3 regions of the Phyllobacterium sp. K27 genome follow, and region 3 is predicted to be linked to each of the others. Evidence: predicted binding sites of a transcription regulator. Region 3 holds the regulator's gene; each other region holds the start of a gene.

The links. Region 3 encodes PhoB, which activates phosphate uptake and scavenging genes when phosphate is short. Its sites were predicted from a motif close to TGTCATNNANCTGTCAT; they were not measured.
Region 1: a site for PhoB is predicted at 5,418-5,434, ahead of ACYJL1_RS07885 (BtaA family protein). Genes of this name have one in related genera too.
Region 2: a site for PhoB is predicted at 4,599-4,615, ahead of ACYJL1_RS13350 (RNA degradosome polyphosphate kinase). Genes of this name have one in related genera too.

What each region holds. Positions count from the first base shown of each region.
Region 1 is NZ_CM139240.1:1,628,731-1,636,815, reverse strand. It holds gene ACYJL1_RS07920 (peptidoglycan recognition protein family protein) at 1-269, opposite strand, end outside; gene ACYJL1_RS07915 (TerB family tellurite resistance protein) at 256-975, opposite strand; gene ACYJL1_RS07910 (hypothetical protein) at 1,097-1,453, opposite strand; gene ACYJL1_RS07905 (GNAT family N-acetyltransferase) at 1,629-2,150, shown strand; gene ACYJL1_RS07900 (MarR family winged helix-turn-helix transcriptional regulator) at 2,218-2,664, shown strand; gene ACYJL1_RS07895 (MFS transporter) at 2,670-4,313, shown strand; gene ACYJL1_RS07890 (HlyD family secretion protein) at 4,318-5,358, shown strand; gene ACYJL1_RS07885 (BtaA family protein) at 5,527-6,792, shown strand; gene ACYJL1_RS07880 (class I SAM-dependent methyltransferase) at 6,796-7,455, shown strand; gene ACYJL1_RS07875 (glycoside hydrolase family 25 protein) at 7,566-8,085, shown strand, end outside.
Region 2 is NZ_CM139240.1:2,692,538-2,700,622, forward strand. It holds gene ACYJL1_RS13340 (serine hydrolase domain-containing protein) at 1-546, opposite strand, end outside; gene ppx (exopolyphosphatase) at 750-2,261, opposite strand; gene ACYJL1_RS13350 (RNA degradosome polyphosphate kinase) at 2,320-4,455, opposite strand; gene ACYJL1_RS13355 (zinc-finger domain-containing protein) at 4,694-4,939, shown strand; gene ACYJL1_RS13360 (FAD-dependent monooxygenase) at 4,936-6,231, shown strand; gene ACYJL1_RS13365 (hypothetical protein) at 6,340-6,501, opposite strand; gene ACYJL1_RS13370 (amino acid ABC transporter ATP-binding protein) at 6,871-7,674, opposite strand; gene ACYJL1_RS13375 (amino acid ABC transporter permease) at 7,687-8,085, opposite strand, start outside.
Region 3 is NZ_CM139240.1:796,376-804,460, forward strand. It holds gene ACYJL1_RS03895 (PstS family phosphate ABC transporter substrate-binding protein) at 1-33, shown strand, start outside; gene pstC (phosphate ABC transporter permease subunit PstC) at 124-1,497, shown strand; gene pstA (phosphate ABC transporter permease PstA) at 1,490-3,229, shown strand; gene pstB (phosphate ABC transporter ATP-binding protein PstB) at 3,244-4,059, shown strand; gene phoU (phosphate signaling complex protein PhoU) at 4,083-4,811, shown strand; gene phoB (phosphate regulon transcriptional regulator PhoB) at 4,828-5,514, shown strand; gene ACYJL1_RS03925 (ABC transporter ATP-binding protein/permease) at 5,524-7,386, opposite strand; gene ACYJL1_RS03930 (chloride channel protein) at 7,569-8,085, opposite strand, start outside.

The DNA of each region.
Region 1 (8,085 bases), 830 kb from region 3:
TCGGTTTCGCTTTTCCACGCTCCCTTTCCAGCGTGCCAGGCGCGCTCACTTTCGGGAACCAACTGCACGACCCTGCCATCTTCATGGACGATATAATGTGCTGAAACTTCGCTTTGTGGATTTGTCAGCCAGTTTTCCGCAGCTTCCCCTGTCTCCATTCCAGTATAATGCAGAATAAGAAAATGCGGACGCTTTCCGTCCTTCCGGGGACCAAAATTTGGCGATGCATGAACAGCCGCGTTCAAGTGATCAGGTTTAAACGCGCTCATATGCCTTCAGGTCTTTTTCGACTTTTTCCCAAGCCGCATTGATAGCCGCTATGCGTTGATTGGCGATCGCCATGAATTCTTCCGGCACACCACGAGCGATCAACATATCCGGATGATTTTCGCGTACCAGCGCGCGATACTGCTTGCGTGCAGTTTCAAAATTGACATTGCGGGCCAGCCCCAGGACCAAGTAGGGATCTGCCTGTCCACGCCCGACATGTCGGGCAAGGATACGATCGAACTTTTCCTCATCAAGCGCAAAAATTTCCGCAACTGTTCCAAGAAACGTCAGCTCCTTGTCGTGCAATGCGCCATCGGCCTTGGCGATATGGAAAAGCCCGTCAAGAACGTCTTCGAGCATTTGGCAGTTTCTATGACCGGACCCGCACAGCGACGCCAGCTGCGCTGCATAGGCCTCGTAGCCGGCAACATCCTGCTTTGCCAGATTATACAATCGGGTCACCTGATCTTTATACTGTGCAGGCACGTGAAAAATGTCGTGGAATGCATTGACCTCGGCTTGCGACACGACACCGTCAGCCTTGGCCATTTTGGCCGACAAAGCAATCATCGCTATCGAGAACGCTACGCGTCGCCGCGTTTCAGGATCGCCCTCAAACGCTGTACGTACAGCCTCGATAATGCTGGAGAACGCATCGACTGCTGTGGTGGTGATGAAATCGCTGATGCGGCGCCAAATAGACATGGCTCTATTTTATTCAAAGTTTTTCGCAATTGCGAGAGAGATAATCACGCATCAAAACTGTTTGACATTGACGGGCGCAAGTACGGCAAACACAAGGTCTGCCGTGCTTGCTGATTGAATATTATTGAACGCCAAGCGCATCCTTGATGGCTTTTTCAGCTGCATCGGCAGCGGCCTTAACCTGATCGGCTGTTTGTCCCGCCGCTTTTGCAGCTTCTTCAGCTGCCGTGCGGGCGGTCTCGACGGCAGCCTGCTTCTGCTCGGCAGTCATGGTTGCGGCCTGCTCTTTGATGGTCTTCATCGCATCTTGAGCAGTCATTGGCTTGGCTGGTTCAACTGCTGCGGGAGCTGGTGCCGGCGCAGGAGCTGGTGCCTCAGTCGTTGCAGGTGGCGTTTCCGTCTTCTGCTCGCTTTCACCACAGCCAGCCAAAGCAAACAACGACACGGTTGCCAAGGCGATAACAAATTTATTCTTCATCTATTTTAATCCTCTCCTAGATACTCAAGTGGCCCCTCACATCCACTCTATCTGAAATAAGGCGGAATGGAGTTCTATTTTTATTTTCAATCAACTCTTATGTGGATATCTCTTTGTAAACATGGCGACATTCGTCATTTGCCTGTCAATAATATGTAACATTCGGAGTTTGCGCATGGAAACCCTTATCCGGAGGCTGAACAGCAGTGATACGGAACGATTCCAACAACTACGTTTATACGGGTTGAAAGCGACACCGGAAGCATTCGGTTCAAGCTTTGAGGAAGAGGCTGATCTCGACCTGAGCGAGATTGGACGTCGTCTTGACGCCTTGCCCAACGCTGTCTTTGGTGCATTTGCTGACAATGAGCTGGTCGGCGTTGCGGGTTTCGCCGTAAATCCCAAAACGAAACAAAAACACAAAGGGCAGCTTTGGGGTGTCTATGTGCATGAACGATGGCGTGGACATCAGCTCGGAAAAAGGCTGACGCTGGCAGTGATCGACTATGCACGCAATCATGTCGATACCCTGCACGCAACTGTCATGGCTGCGAATATCTCAGCCCGCACACTTTACCTTGGCCTGGGATTTACAGTGTTCGGCGTGGAGAAGGATGCTCTGCGTTTTGGCGGCAAATCCTACACTGACGAACTCTTTTACGTCTCGACTTGCGCTAAATATCAGTTCGAAACTTGAAATCCAATTCGTTCGAGGTTATATCGCGTGTTAATAATTAGCAACCTACTTATTATATGGCTATCTTATGACGCATCGCGGTTTGCATTTCATTTTTGTAGATGAGCTAAGTAGGGCCAGCCGGAAGCTGCGCACGCACTTTGATTCGCGCGTGAAAAAATTGGGGCTGACGCAGGCCAGAGCCAGAACGTTGCTGCTGCTGGACCGGCTTGAAGTGCTTAATCAAAAAGAGCTTGCAGAAGAGCTGGATATTGAAACACCCACGATGGTGCGGCTGCTCGATGGTCTGGAGAATCAGGGATTCATTCAGCGGAAAGAAGCTGACGGTGACCGGCGCGCCAAGGAAATTCATATCACACCCACGGGTAGAACATTGGCAAAAAAGGTCGATCATCTGGCTCAAAAGCTTCGCGCAGATGTTCTGGCGGGTATTGCTGATGGGGATTTGCAGAAAACGATCGATGTACTTCAGTCAGTTAACCGCAATATCAGCGAACTTGACGGGAAGGACTGAATCGCATGCTTCCTGAAGCTGAATTTGTTGGCTTTAATCCGAACAGAACCGAACCACCTGCTGCTGCTACGCCCGTGCCTATGCACCCGCTTCGTTCTGCAGCCTATATTGGTGCCTCGACACTGCTATCGATGACTCAAGGCCTTGGAATGAATCTGATTGCGACCAATATCCCGCAGATTCAAGGCTATCTCGGAGCAACAACCACCGAAACAACCTGGCTGATCGCTGCCTATATGGCACCGAATGTCAGTCTGTCGATCGCGCTTATCAAGATCAGAAATCAGTATGGTCTGAGAAACTTTGCGCAATTGAGTCTGGCAATTTTTGTGTTCGTATCGCTGCTGCATCTGGTCGTTACGGATTTACAATCGGCAATCATCATTCGCTTTGTAAGCGGTATCGCCGCCGCTCCATTATCAAGCCTTGCCTTCCTTTACATGCTTGAAGCTTTCACACCCGCGCGCAAGATGACGATAGCGATTTGTCTGGTACTGACCAATATCTCGCTTGCATCGCCCTTGGCACGCCTGCTTTCTCCGACGCTGTTGGATATCGGCCAATGGGGCGGACTATATACATTCGAAATTTCGCTCGCTCTCATTGCCTTCGGTGTCATCTATCTCTTGCCGCTAACGCCGATACCAAGGGCTAAAGTCATCGAAAAACTGGATATCGTCAGCTATCTTCTGATCGCTATCGGTTTCGGTTGCATCGCCGTGACGCTTGTTACCGGCAGACTCTATTGGTGGTTCGAAGCCCCTTGGTTGGGCGCCCTTCTCGCCGTTGCCATTACAACCATCACGGCCGCTGTCGTCATCGAACTTAACCGTGAGAAACCGCTCCTCGACATTCGCTGGATAGCCAGCAAAGAGATCGTGCATTTTGCCGGAACCATCCTCCTTTTCAGGCTTGTCGTCTCCGAGCAATCAGCTGTTGCCAATAATTTCTTTCAGAATCTGGGCCTGTTAAACGATCAAATCAGCATGATCTACATCATTTCCATGGCTGCCATGATTGTAGCCGGACTTTCCTGTGCGGCTGTAATGACACCGGAAAGAGTGCCTGCAATCCATGCGGTTGCATTGATGCTTCTGATTGTCGGCTCCTATATGGACAGCCAATCGACGAACCTCACGCGCCCTGCGCAAATGTATGTCAGCCAGGCCTGTATTGCGGCAGCGACAGCGCTGTTCCTGCCTCCAGCCATGTCGGTCGGACTAAGCTCGGCGCTTAAGCGCGGGCCCAACTATATTTTGAGCTTCATTATCGTGTTTCTGGCCACTCAAAGTCTTGGTGGGCTCTTCGGGCAAGCGGTTTTCGGCACATTCATCACGATACGCGAGAAATTCCATTCCAATATTCTAGCCGAAAGCATCGTCCTATCGGACCCGCTTGTAGTGCAACGAATTGGCCAATTGACCGGAGCCTATAGCCGGGCGATTACGGACAGTAACTTGTTGAACGCCGAAGGCATTGCCTTGCTTACTCAACAGACGACGCGAGAGGCCAATATTCTGGCTTATAACGACGCCTTTTTGCTGATTGCCATCGTTTCCCTCCTCGCACTCATCGCCCTTTTAACGCACGTCTCCGCCCGCGCACTTCTGCGCCGTCGAGCACCGTCCCTCACCGTTCAAACGAGTTGATTCCATGTCAAAATACTTGCGTCATTCAGCAACGATTTTTGCCATTCTCATTGGAATTGCGGGACTCACCCTTGTTCTTTACTCATGGAGGCTGCCGCCATTTCAGAGCGATATTGAGATAACCGAAAATGCCTATGTGAAGGGGTATGTCACTCTCATAAGTCCGCAGTTGAGCGGCTATATCGTCGATGTCCCGGTTCAGGATTATAACAAGGTCAAACAGGGTCAGCTCCTCGCAAAAATCGATGACCGGATATTTGCTCAAAAGCTGGATCAGGCCAAAGCAACCCTTGCCAGTCAGCAGGCTGCCCTCGACAACTCAACCCAGCAGCAGCGGGCCGCCGAAGCCCGTATTGGCTCCAGTCGGGCGCAACTCGATAGTGCCGAAGCTGTATTGAGACGCGCCGCAGCCAATTGGGCTCGTATCGAACCATTGGCTCGTCAGGGCGTTTTGACAAAGAGCGACGCGGAACAGAGTGAGACAGCATTGGAACAGGCCCAAGCCTCTGTAACCCAAGCTAAAGCAGCGCTTGAAGTCTCCAAACAGGACCTTGAGACCATCAAGGTGAGCCGTGGTTCGCTGGAAGCAGCGGTCGCTGGGGCAAACGCGGCAGTTGAGTTGGCCAGCATTGATCTGTCAAACACTCGGATCGTAGCTCCACGTGATGGCACGCTTGGTGAGGTTGGCGTCAAGCTCGGGCAATATGTCAGCGCAGGAACGCAACTGATGGCCATCGTTCCCAGTGATGTCTGGATCATTGCCAATTTCAAGGAAACCCAACTGAGCAGGATTGCGTTGGGGCAGCCGGTCACATTCACAGTAGATGCTCTCAACCGCAAAAGCCTGTCCGGCAAGGTCGAACGCTTTGCACCCGCAGCTGGCTCTGAATTCAGCGTACTTAAACCCGATAACGCCACCGGAAACTTTACTAAAGTCGCGCAACGTATTTCTGTGCGCATATCAGTCGATCCTGGCCAGGATCTGGCACAATATCTCGCGCCCGGAATGTCGGTCGTGGTGCAAACCGAACCATTTGAGCACTGAAGTCCGCAAAGCTTGGGCGATGCATTTCGATTCAAAAACCAATCGCTTATCAGTAAAATTTTAATCAAATTGTCATGGTCTTCATCCGATACGTCACAGCAGCGTCACCGACTTGTTACATGCGGATGCTAGGCGAGCAGGAATTTCCAATAAAGGGGATTCGTTTGGATGCCAGTTGCTCGACAGTCTGCAAATACACCGCCTCCTCGCCCGCATGTCAAAAATGAAAAGTTGAACAGGGCTGTTCGGCAAAACCGGCTTCTGTCACGTGCCGGATTATCCGAAAGATTATTTGCTCATGTCTTCAAGGGACTGGTCTATCCGCAAATCTGGGAAGACCCGGAAGTTGACATGGAGGCTCTGCAGATACGCGCCGGCCATCACATCGTTACAATTGCATCCGGTGGCTGCAACGCAATGTCTTATCTCACGGCCAATCCCGCAAGTGTCGAAGCCGTTGATCTCAATACAGCTCATGTTGCCTTTAACCGCCTTAAACTTGCAGCGGTCGTCAATCTTCCCAATTATGATGCGTTTTATCGCTTCTATGGAACAGCCGACAGCAAGTCCAACCTCACGGCTTATGAGCGCTTCATTCAACCACATCTTGATGCAACCAGCCGCGCCTATTGGGAAAAGCGGATGCTTTCCGGGCGCCGACGCATCACCATCTTTTCGCGTGATCTTTATCGTCATGGCTTGCTTGGTCTGTTTATTGGTATGGGACACCGCGTCGCCCGTTTATACGGCATTGATCCACGAGATATTTTGAAAGCATCAACGCTGGCCGAACAGCGGGTCTATTTCGACACCGCCCTCGCCCCACTTTTCGACAAACGTATGATCCGATGGGCGACAGCGCGGAAATCCTCGCTTTTCGGCCTCGGCATTCCGCCCCAGCAATATGACGCGCTGGCAACAGCCGGGAACGGCGATATGGCCAAGGTATTGCGCGGTCGCCTTGAAAAACTCGCCTGCGGCTTTCCGCTTTCGGAAAATTATTTTGCGTGGCAGGCCTTTGGTCGGGGCTACAGCGACAATGCCGAGACGGGCCCGCTACCTCCTTATCTATCTCGCAAGAATTTTGAAGCGGTGCGCGAGCGGGCTGGCCGAATGAGTGTCGTCAACGCGTCATATACAGAGTTCCTGAGCGCGAAGCCTGCCGGTTCGGTGGATCGCTTCATACTGCTGGATGCACAGGACTGGATGAACGATACACAGCTTAACGAGCTTTGGACCGAGATCACCCGCACAGCCGCTCCCGGCGCGCGCGTCATCTTCCGTACCGCTGCCGAGCCATCTCTTCTGTCGGGCCGTGTTGATGACGCAACGCTAGCGCAGTGGGAATACAGCGAAGAACAGTCGAAAGCGCTTCATGCTCGCGACCGCTCTTCGATCTATGGCGGATTTCATTTGTATACATTGAGAGGCTAAATCATGTTTACGAAGATCGAACATGGTCCTCTCATGGATCGCGTCTACCGGCATCAACGGCACTTTTATGATGCGACGCGCAAATATTATCTACTGGGTCGCGATCCCATGATTGCCGGCCTTAATCCACCAGAACGAGGCTCCATCCTGGAGATTGGTTGTGGAACGGGCCGAAACCTCATTCTAACCGGCGATGCCTATCCTAAGACTTCCCTTTACGGCCTTGATATTTCGCATGAAATGCTGGCGACGGCCCAAAAGAAAATAGAAGCTGCGGGCATTGGCAAGCGGGTCAAGCTTGCTTACGCCGATGCAGCCGAGTTTAATCCGCAACTGCTTTTTGGTCGTCGGCATTTTGACCGAATTTTCATCTCCTACGCCGTGTCGATGATTCCGCAATGGCAAACCGTTGTGGAGCAAGCAGTAAGCCACCTTGCCCCAAATGGCTCACTCCATATTGTGGACTTCGGCGATCTGGCAGATTTGCCAACCATTGCCCGAAAGGCGCTTTATACGTGGTTGGACTGGTATCATGTCACGCCCCGCAATGATCTGTTCGATGTGGCTGAAGCCATTGGCCTGCAAAACAACGCTGTAGTGCACAAACAACGGCTTTACCGCGGGTTTTCATGGATAACGATCATCCGGCGGAAAGGCGCGTAATTATCAATTTTATGTGTGCCAACGCGGTCGCTCATGAACTGTTAAGCATAATAGTGCATCTGTGAGTTTGCACCAATGCCGACCAATGATCCAGCCGCGGAAAACTTTATATGAAACGCCTTGTAGCCGCCTTCATGACGCTTCTTCTCACCGGCTGCACAACTGTCGATTATAATTTTTCAGATGCCAAAAAACCATCGGCTAGCCGTCAGATGGATGCCCCATCCGGCAATGTCAAAGCACCACGTTATGGCGATAGTGATCCCCATGACTGGACCGGAAAAACGCCTTGGCATTATCCAGTGCACGGCACGGACGTATCAAAATATCAATCCACGATAGACTGGCAGACCGTTCGATCAAGCCGCATATCTTTCGCCTTCATAAAAGCAACTGAAGGCGGTGACCGGGTTGATGACCGCTTTGCAGAGAATTGGGCTGCCGCCAGGTCCGAAGGCATTCCGCGCGGTGCTTATCACTTCTACTATTTCTGCCGCTCAGCCGCTGATCAGGCCCGGTGGTTTATTCGCAATGTACCCAACGATCCGGGTGCCCTCCCGCCTGTGCTCGATATGGAATGGAATTCTGCCTCGCCCACCTGCAAGCTGAGGCCCAACGCTTCAATCGTTC
Region 2 (8,085 bases), 1.5 Mb from region 3:
TGTTGAGTAAAGCATGCGCCCGCCCGGCTCATCGACGAAATCGCGGGCAAGTGCATAGCGTACCCAATCAGAACTCTCGACCCAGCGGCCATAATTGGGTCCTGAAGTTCGCTCCAATCCGGCTTGCATGGAAAGCAGATTACCGAGTGTCACCCGCGCCAGCCGAGGATCGCGATTCTGCGGCAGTTTATTCGACAAGAGCGGCGCAACAGGCTCGTCCAGTCCGGAAAAGACTTTGCGCTCAATGGCTATGCCAGCCAAGGTCGCAATAATGGTCTTGGATACAGATTTGACATTGACGGGACGATCCGGGGCGGGTCCGTGAAAGCGATGCTCGATCTGGGTTCTCCCTCCAGCATAAACAATCATCGTCTGAAGCGCGGGAAAAGACGAAGCCAATTCAATGATCTGGCTTGTCGCAACGCTATCCAAAGCCGCCGCTTTGCCTGGTGCTTGTGCAAAGGAGATGGACGGTGCCAAAGCACCCGCTCCACCCGCAAGGATGGCCAAGATGAAGCTGCGACGGCTAACCGGATAGGTTTTCATGCACCGACTTTGACGAGCACAAAGCGGTACAGCAACTCAACTTCGCTCACATGCGTGTGATTATACACCAGTAAAGCCCCAAAGCGGCTCTCAAGCCAATGGCCAGGCGTAATCTGGCGGCGGGTTTTATTGTCGCTGGTTCGCTCGTTCTGGCGTAATTCGCTGAAGACGCTTCGCAGGTAGAGGCGGCGTGCTGAACAAGGTTACTTGCCAACTTCTATTTTAAGCGTCTTGCCGGTGAGCTTCGCCAATTGCTGCAAGCGCCCTTCGGTCACGTCGCCGATGAGATCAGCTTTCGACTTGTCCACAACGAGGCTTATGCCCTCGGATGTGTTTTTCCACGAAAGATGAGGAACGACACCGGACATTGAAGCCGAAAATGGATAGGTGATCCGCATGATGGCAGCCAGCAGACGCGAGAACTCCAACAAACGTGGGCTGGCTATGGCTGCAAGTTCCGGATCCGGAACGCTGTTGGCAACACCTTCATGACGAAAGAAATTGGCAAGCGCTATATACGCCCTGCCCGGATGATCAATGCCGATAAAGGCAGCGTTGGAAATCATGTTCAGCGCCTGGCTGCCACGATAATCGGGGTGAGCCCGCCAGCTGATATCTGCAATCAGGCACGCCGCCCGCCGGTAGCGCTTCTCATCGTCGGTTTCTTTATAGCCAAGTGCGGCGAAAGCCTCTCCACTCCAATCGGCAAGCTCACGCGCATAAGCGGGCGAACGCGCACGCAGCGTGGCCAGTTCTTCGGCGGCAGAAATGAGTGGATCATTCAACTGCTCGCCCTCAGGCAGCAGCGAATAGAGAAAACCCTCACGAACGCCAAGTGCCGAAAAGACAATTTTCGATGGCTTCATGATCTTGATCGTTTCAAGCAACGCAATGGCTCCATAAGCCAAAAGCGCACGGCGGTTTTTCGAGACATCCTCAATGCCGCGCATGGTGTCTACATCACCGACAGCAACACGTTTGAGGAAGCGCTGGGCTTCCTCAAACGGAATTTCGTAATGGTGCATGACATGCAGCGGATAATGCTCCGCGCTCATATGCAGCTTGGCAAGGTTTCGCCACGTTCCTCCAACTGCGTAGAAAGCCCTGCCCTTGCCATTGGCAAGAAGCTTGGCCGTACCGAGCGTTTTCTGGGCGATGCTCAGCGCCTCGGTCAGATCGCCGTCAGACATATCCTGCAGGCGCAGGCCACCGAGCGGCAGGGTAATGCCGTCACCGATTTTGCGGCCTTTGACGTCGACAAGTTCAAGACTGCCGCCACCCAGATCGCCTGCAATGCCATCCGGATCATGAAAGCCGGAAATGATGCCAAGCGCTGAATAATAGGCTTCTTCCCGCCCCGACAGAACCTTGATCGGCTCCTTCAGGATGGCTTCGGCCTCCTGAATAAATTGCGAGCCATTCTCCGCTTCCCGTGCTGCCGCGGTGGCAAGCACGTCAAGCGATACCGCCCCCGCCTGTTCGGCCAGCGCGCGAAACCGGCGAAGCGCGCGTAAAGCGCTCTGCACAGCTTTGGCGTTCAGCTTTTTGGTTTTGACCAGTCCTTTGCCGAGACCGCACAATATCTTTTCGTTGAAAAGAACTGTGGGTGAACGTGTGACGCCTTCGTAAACCACAAGACGCACGGAATTCGAACCAATGTCGATGACAGCGGCCGGTCTGCGTCCCTGCACACGTCCCTGTGCTGCGGATATCATACAGTCTGGGTTCCCGGACCGGTATATCGGCAGCCAACAGGGATAGTCTCAATCAAATTCATTTTTCTTTCGCCGCTTTCCGCTTGCGATGGGCAATTAAACGAGGTGCAGAAGATTTCAGCGACTTGCCGCGGCCCGAAAGGCTGGGATTGGTCATGAAATATTCCTGCGCATTAAAAGCATCCTCCCCGTCGGCAGGAGAGATCCGCCGCGAAGTTCCATCTGCAAGTAGCTCATAACTCTGCTGGTTGTCGAGAAGGTTTGCCAGCATAATCTGTGAAAGAACCTGTTGATGCACAGTTGGATTGGTGATCGGCACCAAAGTTTCGACACGGCGGTCGAGATTGCGGGTCATCATATCAGCTGAGCCAAAATAGACCAGAGCACCTTCCGATGGGAGTGGTTTGCCATTGCCAAAACAGAAAATACGGCTGTGTTCAAGGAAGCGCCCTACAATAGACTTTGCCCGAATATTCTCCGAAAGGCCCGGCAGCTGCGGACGCAGGCAGCAAATGCCGCGTACGACAAGATCAATCTCCACACCGGCGGCGCTCGCTTCATAAAGTGCATCGATAATCTTCGCATCAACCAGCGAATTCATCTTCATCCAGATCGAGGCAGGACGGCCAGCCTTGGCGTGGGCAATTTCTTCGGCAATATGCTGAAGAATACGAGGGCGCAGCGTAATCGGCGAAACAGCGATCTTCATCTCGCCGGAAGGCGGCGTATAGCCTGTAATGTAGTTGAAGATTTGCGCCACATCGCGGCCGATTGACGGCTCGCAAGTAAAGAATGACAGATCGGTATAAATCTTGGCAGTGATCGGGTGGTAATTGCCGGTGCCCAGATGACAATAACTGCGCAGCTTGCTCTCTTCGCGTCGCACGACCAGCGACATTTTCGCATGGGTTTTCAGCTCGATAAAGCCGAATACGACCTGTACGCCCGCGCGTTCCAGATCGCGTGCCCAGCGAATATTGGCCTCTTCATCGAAGCGTGCCTTCAATTCGATCAAGGCAGTGACCGACTTGCCCGCATCAGCGGCATCAATCAGCGCACGCACGATGGGGCTGTCATTTGAGGTCCGGTAGAGCGTCTGCTTGATTGCAACGACATCCGGATCGGCGGCGGCCTGACGCAGGAACTGCACCACGACGTCGAATGATTCGTAAGGATGGTGGACGATAATGTCCTTCTCGCGGATCGCTGCAAAGCAGTCGCCACCATGTTCGCGCACACGTTCGGGAAAGCGCGGATTATAGGGAACAAATTTCAGATCCGGTCGTGGAATACTGACGATTTCCGAAATCATGTTCAGGGCAAGCAGACCACCAAGCACGCTGATTCGGTTATCCGGCACACCCAGTTCGGTGGCGACAAAGCTGCGCAGGGATTCGGGCATTTCATCATCGAACTCGATACGGATCACTTGACCGCGGCGGCGGCGCTTCAAGGCGCTTTCGAACAATCGGACCAGATCTTCCGCCTCTTCCTCAACTTCAATATCGCTGTCGCGGATGATGCGGAATGTGCCGGCCCCCTTGACCTCATAGCCGGGGAAAAGCCGCCCGGTGAAAAGGCTGATTGCATCTTCAAGGGACAAGAAGCGGTGACGGCCGCTATCATCCGGTATCTGGATGAAGCGCTTGAGCGCCTGCGGAAGACGCAGGAGCGCTGTCATCGGGCGGTTATCCGTGCTGCGGTTGAGCAGCATGGCGATGGTGAAGCCGAGATTTGGGATAAACGGAAAAGGATGCGCCGGATCTATGGCAAGTGGGGTCAGCACAGGATAGATGGTTTCGAGGAAATGATCCTCCAGCCAATCCCGTTCCGCCTTGGTCAGACGGTCAGGCCGAACGATCTCGATGTTCTCCTTGATCAATTCATCTCGTAGCGCACCCAGACGCAACTGCTGGGCGACCTGAAGTTTGCCGACTTCCTCAAGAACGAATTCCAACTGTTCTTGCGGGGTGCGTCCATCATCACTGCGACTGGAGACGTTTTCGCGTACCTGCCCGGCAAGACCGGCAATGCGCACCATGAAGAACTCATCCAGATTGGCAGCTGAAATAGACAGGAAACGCAGGCGCTCAAGCAGTGGCTGGTTCGTATTTTGGGCTTCTTCGAGCACACGGCGATTAAATTGCAACCAGGAGAATTCGCGATTGACGAAACGATCCACGCTGGTGTGCATATCCGACAGAGACACCTTCTCGACGGGCTGCGGAATGGTAGGCGATTGGTCGTTCATCAATATTCTCCAGCTAAAAAATTCCCCCGCAAAATGCGGACTTATGCGCGCACCATAGACAAGTCTTTTGACAGTTTGATAGCAATCGTCTTGAAATCGTAATCAGGATGATACAAACCGAAGAGAAAGAGAAGTCAAATGCCGCACAGGCGCATTTGGCATGACGATTCAGGAGCGAAACATGGCTGGCCACAGCATCCCTCATTTCCAGAACAGCGCAGGACATGCGACCATCGCCATCGGCGTGAAGGAATTCATGTGCGTGGGTGCCAACCCGCCTTTCGACCATCCGCATGTGTTTCTTGATCTGGGCGATGACAACGAGAAAGTCTGCCCCTACTGCTCCACGCTCTACCGGTATGATGCTTCGCTTCATGCCGACGAAACCGTCCCGGCAGGTTGCACCTATGTGGACAGGGCCGCTTGAACGCATCGCTCATCGATCTAAAGACCGAACGAAACAGGCGCGATCCCAATCCTGACCAGATTATTATCGCAGGCGCTGGTATTGCAGGACTTACATTGGCGCTCGCACTGAGCGCCAAGGGTTTTCAAGTTCAGATATTTGAGAAAAGCGCAAAGCTGACCGAAGCTGGTGCCGGGGTACAGCTCTCGCCCAATGCAACGCGGATACTTCAGCGGGTCGGTGTGCTCGAACAATTGGCATTGTCCTCGGTTGAGCCGCAGGCAATTTGCCTTTCTGATGGTTCAAGCGGCAAAATGCTGCTTTCGCTGGCCGTTGGCGATGTGGCACGCACGAGGTGGGGCTCCCCCTATATTGTCTGCCACCGGGCCGATCTGCAAAATGCCCTGCTTGATCAAGCGAGAAGCCAGCCGAATATCGCCATCCAGCTGCAATCGGCCGTGACACAGTACAGGCCTGACGCAGATGGCATTATTGTTCGCGTTCAATATCACGATCGCATCGAGGAAAATCGCGGGGCATTGCTTGTGGGTGCTGATGGTGTCTGGTCGAGTATGCGCAATGCCATGTCCGATACGGAACGCGCGCGCTATACATCGACGATTGCCTGGCGTTCGACCGTCGCGGCTGACCAGTTGCCGAAGAGCTTTGCCTCCTTATTGCCACCGGGCACCAATGTGGTCGCCTGGACCGGCTCAAACGCCCACTTGGTCGCCTATCCGATACGCACCGGAGAGATGTTCAATTTCATCGCGGTTACCCCTGATCGCCGGGGTGGTCAGCGGTGGGATGCCAGGGCAATGCCGGAAACGCCAAGCCAGAATTTTATCCACGAGTTCAATCATTGGCATCCGGGCATTCGCGAAATCATGCTGGCGGGAAGACCCTGGACTTCCTGGCCGTTGTTTGAGTTGCGAAAATGTCGCTACCGGATAAAGGATCGCCTCGTGCTGATCGGCGATGCCGCCCACGCGATGACGCCTTATGCAGCGCAGGGGGCCGCAATGGCTATCGAGGATGCATGGGCGCTGGCATCCGCTTTGGATGAAGATGTCGCAGGGTGGCCAGCGGCTCTAGCGGCATTTGACCAGCAACGCAGTAAACGCATCAAGGCAGTTGTGCGGCGCGGAGCGCTGAACCACCTCGCCTATCGTGCCAAAGGCCCGATCGCCATGGCACGCAATATGATCATGCGTCAGCGCCCGGCTGAGAAGTTTATCGAAGGGCTGGATTGGCTTTACGGGTATGATGATGAGAGCCAAATACAAAAACCCTCGCCGAAGCGAGGGTCATGAGCGCCCAAACAGGCTTGCTATACGTTCGCCCAAACGGGCTTGCATGCAATAGCATGCATCATGGTCATAGCTGGACTGGCTTTATGTTATAAAAGCGGTTCTCAGCAGCTATTCGGCGGGCGTAACTCGACGCTTCAATTCTTTAGCAATTTCGGCAAGTCGTTCGTCGGTACTCTTTTGAATTTTATCCGATTCATACGTAGCTAGCAGTATCGCCATAAAACCAATAACTGTCATCCAAAACATCAAGGAAAAAACATCAATAGCCATTATCTCAATCCTCTTCTGAGTATGACTCGCCCAGATACGTGAAGTGCCGTTGATAGACCGGCACTATACGCAATTATCGCTAGTTGCGAAAGAAATCCAACGCCGGTGGTTATCATGTAGACTACGGGACTAAGGATTCCAACGACAGCCGAGGCGGTTGAAAGTCTATCTAACGCAGCAGCTATATATTTTTGAAGTTCATTGTTGCGCATTTTTTCAAGTGCAATGACCTCCTGCAATTGCTTGCTGGGCGTTTGCTCAAAATTATCACTCATAAAAACCTCGTACGAAATGCTTAGATGCAAAAATGGAGTATAAAAAAACGGCGGCCATAAAGGCCGCCGTTAATAGCATTGTAGAAAATCTAGCTCAATGAAGGATCTGGCTGAGGAACAGCTTGGTGCGTTCGTGCTGCGGATTGTCAAAGAACTCGGCAGGGGCGTTCTGCTCGACGATCTGGCCCTGATCCATGAAGATAACGCGGTTTGCGACCTGACGGGCAAAGCCCATTTCATGGGTCACGCAAACCATCGTCATGCCTTCTTCGGCAAGCTGCACCATGGTGTCGAGCACTTCCTTGATCATTTCCGGATCAAGCGCTGAAGTCGGCTCATCGAACAGCATGATGCGCGGGTTCATGCACAGCGAGCGGGCAATCGCCACGCGTTGCTGCTGACCGCCGGAAAGCTGGCCCGGATATTTGTTTGCCTGCTCGGGAATCTTGACGCGCTCGAGAAAGTGCATCGCAATCTCGTCCGCCTTCTTCTTCGGCATCTTGCGCACCCAGATCGGGGCCAGCGTGCAGTTTTCAAGAATCGTCAGATGAGGGAACAGATTGAAGTGCTGGAACACCATGCCAACTTCGCGCCGAACTTCATCGATCTTTTTCAAATCATTGGTGAGTTCGATACCGTCAACAAGGATCTTGCCGCTCTGGTGCTCTTCCAGACGGTTGATGCAGCGGATCATGGTGGATTTACCCGAACCGGACGGACCAGCAATGACAATGCGCTCGCCACGCATCACCTTGAGGTTGATGTCCTTGAGAACATGAAAATCCCCGTACCACTTGTTCATATTGATGATCTCAACGGCAACGTCTGTCGTGGAGACTTGCAGGAGCGAATGGTCGACATGGATTTTTTCCGGGTCGATAATGTTTTCAGTTGTCATATGCGTATGCTCCTAACGTTTGTGGCCAGTGTCGAGACGATTTTCCATGAAAATGGAATAGCGCGACATGCCGAAGCAGAAAATCCAGAAGACGAAACCGGCAAAAACCAGACCGGACATGGGGGTTTGCGGCGATGACCAATTTGTATCGTTAAAGTGCTGGCGCACTGTTCCGAGCAAATCGAACATGCTGATGATCGAGACAAGCGACGTGTCCTTGAAAAGACCGATGAAGGTGTTGACGATACCTGGAATAACCAGTTTCAACGCCTGTGGCAGAACGATAAGGCCGGTTTTTTGCCAGTAACCAAGCCCAAGCGAATCCGCACCTTCATACTGTCCCTTGGGGATAGCTTGCAGACCACCACGCACGACCTCCGCCATATAGGCAGAAGCAAACAGCGCAACACC
Region 3 (8,085 bases):
ATGGAGCCTATCAAGGGCGACGAGCTGAACTAAGCTTTTAAACGATGAATGGCGGCCGGCTATTTGCCCGGCTGCCATTCAAAAGCATTGAAGCCAAGCCTTGGATCTGGATCGGTAGGCCTTATGACCGCAGCATATTTCCTCATACTCGCGCTATTGACAGTCTCGCTGTTTCTGGTTGGGCGCCAAAGGGCGTCGTCGATCGCCGGAGCGGAACCTTCAACCCTCCATTCGCTTCCTTCCTATCACGGCATGTTTCTTGCGGCTTTGATCGCCTTGTCCATGCTTCTGGTTTATATCGTCGGAGCGCCGCTTGCCACTCGCTATGTCGAGGCGCGGGCACTTGCAGGCATTGACCCAGCGGCTGTTGCCGATAATCTTGGCCGAAGCTCGGTGTTTCGCGACATACATTCAATTCTTGCCGGCAATTATGCGGGCGCTGCTTCTCCCGAATTGACAAATGCCGCATCGGCCTATTCGAGCGCTGTCAGTCTTACGGGCTGGGTATTGTTGATTGGCGGCGTTGTCTTTGCGCTGGCTGCCGCAATGGTCGGCTTCCGCCTGATCGGGCCGGAGTTCCGCGCACGCAACAGCGTCGAACGTTTGATCAAATATGTCCTGCTGGCCTGTTCGGCCGTCGCTGTCCTGACAACAGTCGGCATTGTTTTTTCCGTGGTCTTCGAGACCCTCCAGTTTTTTAGCAAAGTGTCGCCGATCGAATTCCTGTTCGGTCTGCATTGGTCACCGCAAACGGCCATGCGCGCCGATCAGGTTGGTTCATCCGGTGCCTTTGGTATCGTGCCGCTGGTCGTGGGTACATTGCTCATTACCGTGATCGCGATTGCAGTCGCTGGTCCGCTGGGACTGTTTGCAGCGATCTACATGGCTGAATATGCCAGCCCACGCACGCGTGCCATTGTAAAGCCTATTCTTGAAATTCTGGCAGGCGTGCCGACCGTGGTGCTCGGCTTCTTCGCGGCTTTGACGGTCGCGCCCTTCATTCGCGGATGGGGTGAAACCTTCGGCCTGTCGGTTTCGTCGGAATCGGCGCTCGCTGCCGGGCTTGTCATGGGTATGATGATTATTCCCTTCGTGTCGTCTCTTTCGGACGATGTGATCAATGCTGTGCCTCAAAGCCTGCGCGATGGTTCCTATGCCATGGGCGCAACAAAGTCTGAAACCATCAAGAAGGTCATCCTCCCCGCCGCTTTGCCGGGCATTGTGTCGGCATTCATGCTGGCAATTTCCCGTGCGGTCGGCGAGACGATGATCGTGGTCATGGCGGCCGGACTGGCGGCCAATCTCACATTCAATCCACTCGAGGCGGTTACAACCTTTACCGTGCAGATCAAGACGATCCTCGTCGGCGATCAGGAATTCGACAGTGCCAAAACGCTCTCGGCTTTCGCTCTCGGCTTCGTGCTCTTCTTCTTCACGCTCGTCCTCAACTTCATCGCGCTCCAGATCGTCAAGAGATATCGGGAACAATATGACTGACATCACCATATCCAACGGCATTCCCGTTACCGACTACCCACGCGATGCATTGATCAAGAAGCGTTACCGCGCGGAGCGGCGCTTCAAGCTCTATGGGATCGCAGCAATTATCCTGACGGCACTGTTTCTCTCGGTCGTTCTTCTCGATGTTCTGTTCAAGGGCCTGCCTGCCTTTTCAGAATATCGGGTTGATCTGAAGGTCACCGCCGATCAGGCCCTGCTGGATCCGCAAAATACCCGTGATCCTGTGACGCTTCTTGCCGGCAATTACGACAAGATCATTCGCGATGCATTGGCTGCACAGTTTCCGGATGTTTCGACCCGCACTGAACGGCGCGCGCTGAACGGTTTGCTCAGTTCGGGCGCATCGGATGATTTCCGGCGGATGATTTCCGGCAACCCCTCGCTGATCGGTCAGGAAGTAACCGTGCCTGTTCTGCTTTCGGATGATGCGGACCAGTTTCTCAAAGGGTATCAGACATCTGAAATCGTTCTGGAGGGAGCGGGGACGCTTTCCCAGACCCTGGACGGCGAGACCTATTCGCTACGCTCGACGGGGGATGACTTCTCCAAGGCATTTGAGGAAATACAGGGCTTCCTGTTCGGGCGGCTCGAGCGGTTGACGACGGAATCAGCACGTCTTGAAAAACTGATTCCGGGCCTTGATGCCGATGCGGCAGGCAGGCTGCAAAATCAGATCGATTCGATCAAGGCTGAGGCGCAGATACTCAATGCACGTATCACAGATGCCAATGTCGCGATTGAACTTGATGAAAGGCTGCCAAGTCTGCTTGTCAACGTCAATGGCGGAACAATCAAAGCAAGCCAGATCAGCCCCGCAGGTATTGATGGTATCAAGCTTATAACGCCCAAGAGCGCCGAAGCGGCTGCCCCCGGCAGCTGGTCCATGCTGACGCTTGTCACGCCGGAATCCAACCGCCGCGTGCAGGACCAGGCTGCAGTCTGGCTCACAAAGATGAAGTCCGATGGCTTGGTGGAACGCGCTTTCGCCACCCGCTTCTTCACTTCGGGTGACTCGCGTGAGCCCGAACTTGCAGGTATCCGCGGTGCCCTCACCGGAACGCTCTGGACGCTTGCCGTGACGTTGCTGCTCTGCCTGCCGCTGGGTGTTGGTGCCGCCATATATCTTGAAGAGTTTGCTCCCAAGAACCGCGTGACAGAGATCATTGAAATCAACATCAACAATCTTGCTGCCGTGCCATCGATTGTCTTCGGTCTGCTCGGACTGGCAATGTTCCTGAACTTCTTTGATCTTCCGCGTTCCGCGCCACTGGTCGGTGGTCTGGTTCTCGCCCTGCTGGTGATGCCGACAATCATCATTGCATCACGCGCCGCTCTCAGGTCGGTTCCGCCTTCAATCAAAGAGGCGGCGCTGGGCGTCGGGGCATCGCATCAGCAGGCCATATTCCACCATGTGCTGCCTCTGGCCATGCCCGGTATCATGACCGGCACAATTATCGGCATGGCGCATGCGCTGGGGGAAACAGCTCCCTTGCTGATGATCGGCATGGTTGCGTTTATCGTCGATATTCCTGGCGGCATAACGGACGCCTCGACGGTGCTTCCCGTGCAGATTTATCTGTGGTCCGATCTTCCTGAAGTCGCCTTCCAGGCAAAGACCGCAGCAGCCATTCTGGTGTTGCTGGTATTCCTATTCGTGATGAATGCTGCGGCGATCATGCTGCGCCGACGTTTTGAACGTCGCTGGTAATGAGGTACAAGGACATGAACATGTTATCCGAAGTCGATGTGGAAAAGAAATTGCACAATTCCTCGAACCAGCCTGCGATAAAGATGAAGGGCGAAGACGTCTCTGTATTTTACGGAGCCAAACAGGCGCTCTTCGGTGTCAATCTCGATATCAGGGAAAAGGAAGTCACGGCGCTGATCGGACCGTCAGGTTGCGGTAAGTCAACATTCCTGCGTTGCCTGAACCGCATGAACGACACGATTTCGACCTGCAAGATCACTGGCAATATTACCCTCGACGAGCGTGATATCTATGATCCGAAGATCGATGTGGTTCAGCTGCGCGCCCGGATCGGCATGGTGTTCCAGAAGCCGAATCCATTCCCGAAGTCGATCTTCGAAAATGTTGCCTATGGGCCGCGCATTCACGGTCTGGTCAAAAACAAGAGTCATCTTGACGAAATCGTGGAAAAGAGCCTGCAACGCGCCGGTCTCTTCGCGGAAGTGAAAGACCGTCTGCATGAATCCGGCACTGGCCTTTCCGGTGGCCAGCAGCAGCGTCTTTGCATCGCCCGCGCCATTGCGGTCAGCCCTGAAGTGATCCTGATGGACGAGCCTTGCTCGGCGCTTGATCCTATTGCCACGGCGAAGGTCGAAGAACTGATCGACGAACTGCGCCAGAACTACACGATTGTCATCGTCACACACTCAATGCAGCAGGCGGCGCGTGTCTCGCAACGCACGGCAATGTTCCATCTTGGCAACATTGTTGAAGTCGGCGACACGGAAATGATGTTCACCAGCCCTACCGAAAAGCGCACGCAAGACTATATTACCGGACGTTTCGGTTGATCTCACGGGAAGAGGCTCAGACAATGACTGACACAGCACAACACACCGTCCGTTCCTATGACGATGAATTGAAGTTTCTGACCCACAAGATTGCAGAAATGGGCGGACATGCGGAGCGCATGGTCGAACAGGCTGTGTCGGCCATGGTCAACTCAGACAATGCGCTTGCGCAACGCGTAATCTCTGACGATCTCATTCTCGATGCCGGTCAGCGCGAGATTGATGAGAAGGCGATCACCATTATCGGCAAGCGTCAGCCAATGGCGATTGATCTGCGCGAAGTGATCGGCACGATCCGCATTTCGTCTGATTTGGAACGCATCGGCGATCTGGGCAAAAACATCGCCAAGCGCGTTGTTGCTGTCAATGATACGCGGCAGACGCTTTCAGTCTATCGGGGCTTGCAGACCATTGCAGAGCTGGCATTGACACAACTTAAAGATGTGCTCGATGCATATGCCACACGCTCGGTAGCACAGGTGAACATTGTTCGTGAACGCGATGACGAGATTGATGCGCTCTACACATCGCTGTTCCGGGAACTCCTGACTTACATGATGGAAGATCCGCGCAACATATCCGCTTGCACGCATCTTTTGTTCTGCGCCAAGAATATCGAACGTATCGGCGACCATGCGACCAATATCGCCGAAACGGTCTATTACATCGTGACAGGTACACAGCTTCCGGCGGAACGCCCGAAGGAAGACCAGTCACATACCGTTATTCTTGATGAGCCAGTAACACCATAATTGCCGGAAGCAGATCATGCCTATAGCTCCCAGAATCACAGTCGTTGAAGATGAAGATGCCCTCAGTGTTCTCCTGCGTTACAATCTGGAAGCAGAGGGTTACATTGTCGAAACCATCAGCCGTGGTGACGAAGCCGAAATAGCCTTGCGCGAAAAAGTGCCTGATCTGCTAATCCTCGACTGGATGCTACCGGGGCTTTCGGGCATTGAACTTTGCCGCCGTCTTCGCGCCCGCCGCGAGACGGAAATCCTGCCGATCATCATGCTGACAGCGCGCGGCGAAGAAAGCGAGCGTGTTCGCGGACTTTCGACGGGTGCGGATGATTACATGGTCAAGCCTTTCTCGACACCGGAATTGCTGGCACGCATCAAGTCGATGCTGCGCCGGGTCAATCCAAGTCTTCTGTCGCATGTGTTGAGCTTTGGCGATCTGAAGCTTGACCGCGAACAGCACCGCGTTTTCCGCAAGGAGCGCGAACTGAAGCTGGGGCCAACCGAATTCCGCCTGCTGGAGTTTCTGATGCAGTCACCGGGCCGGGTATTCTCGCGCGGTCAGCTTCTCGATAATGTCTGGGGTGCGGATATTTATGTCGATGACCGCACGGTAGACGTGCATGTTGGTCGTCTGCGCAAGGCAATCAATATTGGCCGGTCGCTTGATCCGATCCGTACTGTGCGCGGCGCAGGTTATTCCTTCGGATAGGATCAGGACCTATTCGGCTGCAACCAGTGGGAAGCTTGTTGCTGGTAGCGGAGCTGGCTCGGCCAGTGTCTCGAGAAGTGGTCGCTGGGTGGCTTCGCCGTCGCTGATCTCGAGAATATGCGAGTAGAAGTTTTCGCCGGAAACCGAGCGGGGCGCCTCGATCTCATGCATCACACTGATAACGGTCGTCCCGGCGCAATGATCCTTGATGGCTTGATGGAAGGCGATCTTGGAATCCGGATCCAGCGCGCCGGTTGCTTCGTCCAAAAACAGAACTGCAGGCTTATGCAGGAGAATTCGGGCAAGCACCAGTTTCTGCTTCTGGCCTCCGGACAAAAGCAGGTCCCATGAGGTGCCGTCACGGCTTTCATCGAGAAGATTTTCGATAAAATCGCCCATGCCGGCGCGATGCAAGGCAGCAGCAACGGATGCATCGTTGAAGTGATTTTCATCCATGGGAAGGCATACGAGCTGTTTCAGCGAGACACCGGGAAGCTTGACCTCCTGGGCCGCATACATTGTAGCAGCATCCTTCGGGTAGAAGATTTCACCTCGGCCATAACCCCAAAGCCCGTTCATCGCTTTCAGCAAACAGGTTTTGCCACTACCGGAATCGCCCTTGATATAGGCCCATTGGCCCTTGCGTAACCGCATATTCGCAAGGGTGAGAAAAGGCTTGGCCTCGCTGTCACGATGCATCAGCTCAAGACCGCGAACGGAGACGCCAAAGGCCTCGTGCTGTGTTGCAAATTTGAACGCGCTGATGCCAGTAGAACGATAATATTCCGATGGGTCTCTAACACGCTCGACAGCCTGCGCCAACTCAGTGACGCGCCGTGCATTTGCCTTCAAGTTGGCAATTGCGGGCATGACCTGGATAAACCATGAGCATTCATTGATCATCGAACCGACAAGCTCAGAGCCGGTAATATAATTCTTGAAGCTGATCGTATTGCCCATATAGGGCAGAAGGCCGGGGATATAGGCGATGACACGGGCAGAGAAGAAATTGTATATCGACGTAAACGACATGTAGCAGGCATCGAACACATTGAAGCGCGCCCAGTTGTTATCGACGCTTGTGTAGAGCTTGCCATTCAATGATTTTTGAACACCCTCACCATTGGCTGCGGCAACCTGAAAGCTGCGGCGCAACAGTGTGGTCAGCTCACTTCGATAACTGCCTTCAGATTGCTGCATGGCCAAGGTGAGCTTTTCGAGCACGCGGCCGATACGCATCGCAATCCATGTGCTGATAGGCACATAGAGAGCGATCGCTGCAAAGGCCAGTGTGGCACTGCCATACTCGCCCAGAAAATCAAGGCCCGGAATTGGCGTTGAAAGCTCAATAAGCTTCTGGCCCACGAAAAGAATGGACATGGTGACACCGAGAACGCCCATGGCCAGCCCGATGGCACCGCCCGTCATACCCTTGATGGATTCTTGAATGCGCTGGTCGATGTTGTCCGGAGTCCGGTTTTCTGCGGCTGCCGAATTTCCCTGCTGCAAATGGTAATGTGTGTGCTGGTCATCAAGCAGAGCCTCGCCAAAACGGCCATTCAGCCAACCGCGCCATTTGCGATGCAACGTTGTCGACAAAAGGTGACGGATACCGATGAAACCAATTTCCTTGACCGCAACGATTGCAACCAGAATACCCGCATTTGCGAGGATCACATTGAGCGGATTGACAATAAAGGGGTCATGAATATCGACCAGCGAATTGATCAATTCGCCCGATGCCATCGCCATCCAGACGCTGGCCTTGCTGGCAGCAGCGGTCAATAGGGCAATGGCGATTGTCAGCGTCCAGGCTTCAACCCAGCGGTCAGAGACCCAGTACGCCCTAAGCAGCCCCCAGAAGCTACACATTGATGACAATGTGGAGTTTCTATTGGCGGGAGATGATTTCCCAGTTGCTTCGACGTCTGGTTGCAATGGATTGCCTCGGTTCGATTCCCGATTATAGTAACACAATGTTACGTATTGCAACAAACCGTGGTTAAAATAGGGTTAAAGCTTGCAAGATGACGAGTTCCCCCGCCTCAGAACAATCAGATTTCGCCGGACACATGCCGTCGTTGGCGGTCGAGTTCCTCGCTATATCGCCGCAGAGTGTGGCTTTCGGCCAAAAGTCCGACAACCTTCAGCTCCACTATGTCATTGACCACCGCAAGAGCTTCGGCTTCAGCATTGTCGAATAGGCGAACAGCCTGTCGTGCATTCATTTGTGGTTGCAGATATTCACCCTGATATCTGATCAGAGGGCCGATAGGCTGTGCCTCGTCAGTCGTTTCGGTGATGCCTGAATGCGCTTCGGCAACGATGACAATACCCACATATTTATTCTCATCATTGACAATGATGACCCGCTGCGTCGAGCCCAGCGGAAACTCGTGACGAAATTCGCTGATCACCATTTTGTCGGAAGCCGTGCGCACATCCGTACGCATCAACTTGGCGACCGTCAGATTGCGGATCCAGCCGACATCATGAGCGCTGCGGATGCTTTCACCCCGCAGATGAAAGCGCCATGTGGCAAAGGAGTAGCCGAACGTGTTGCGAACTGTG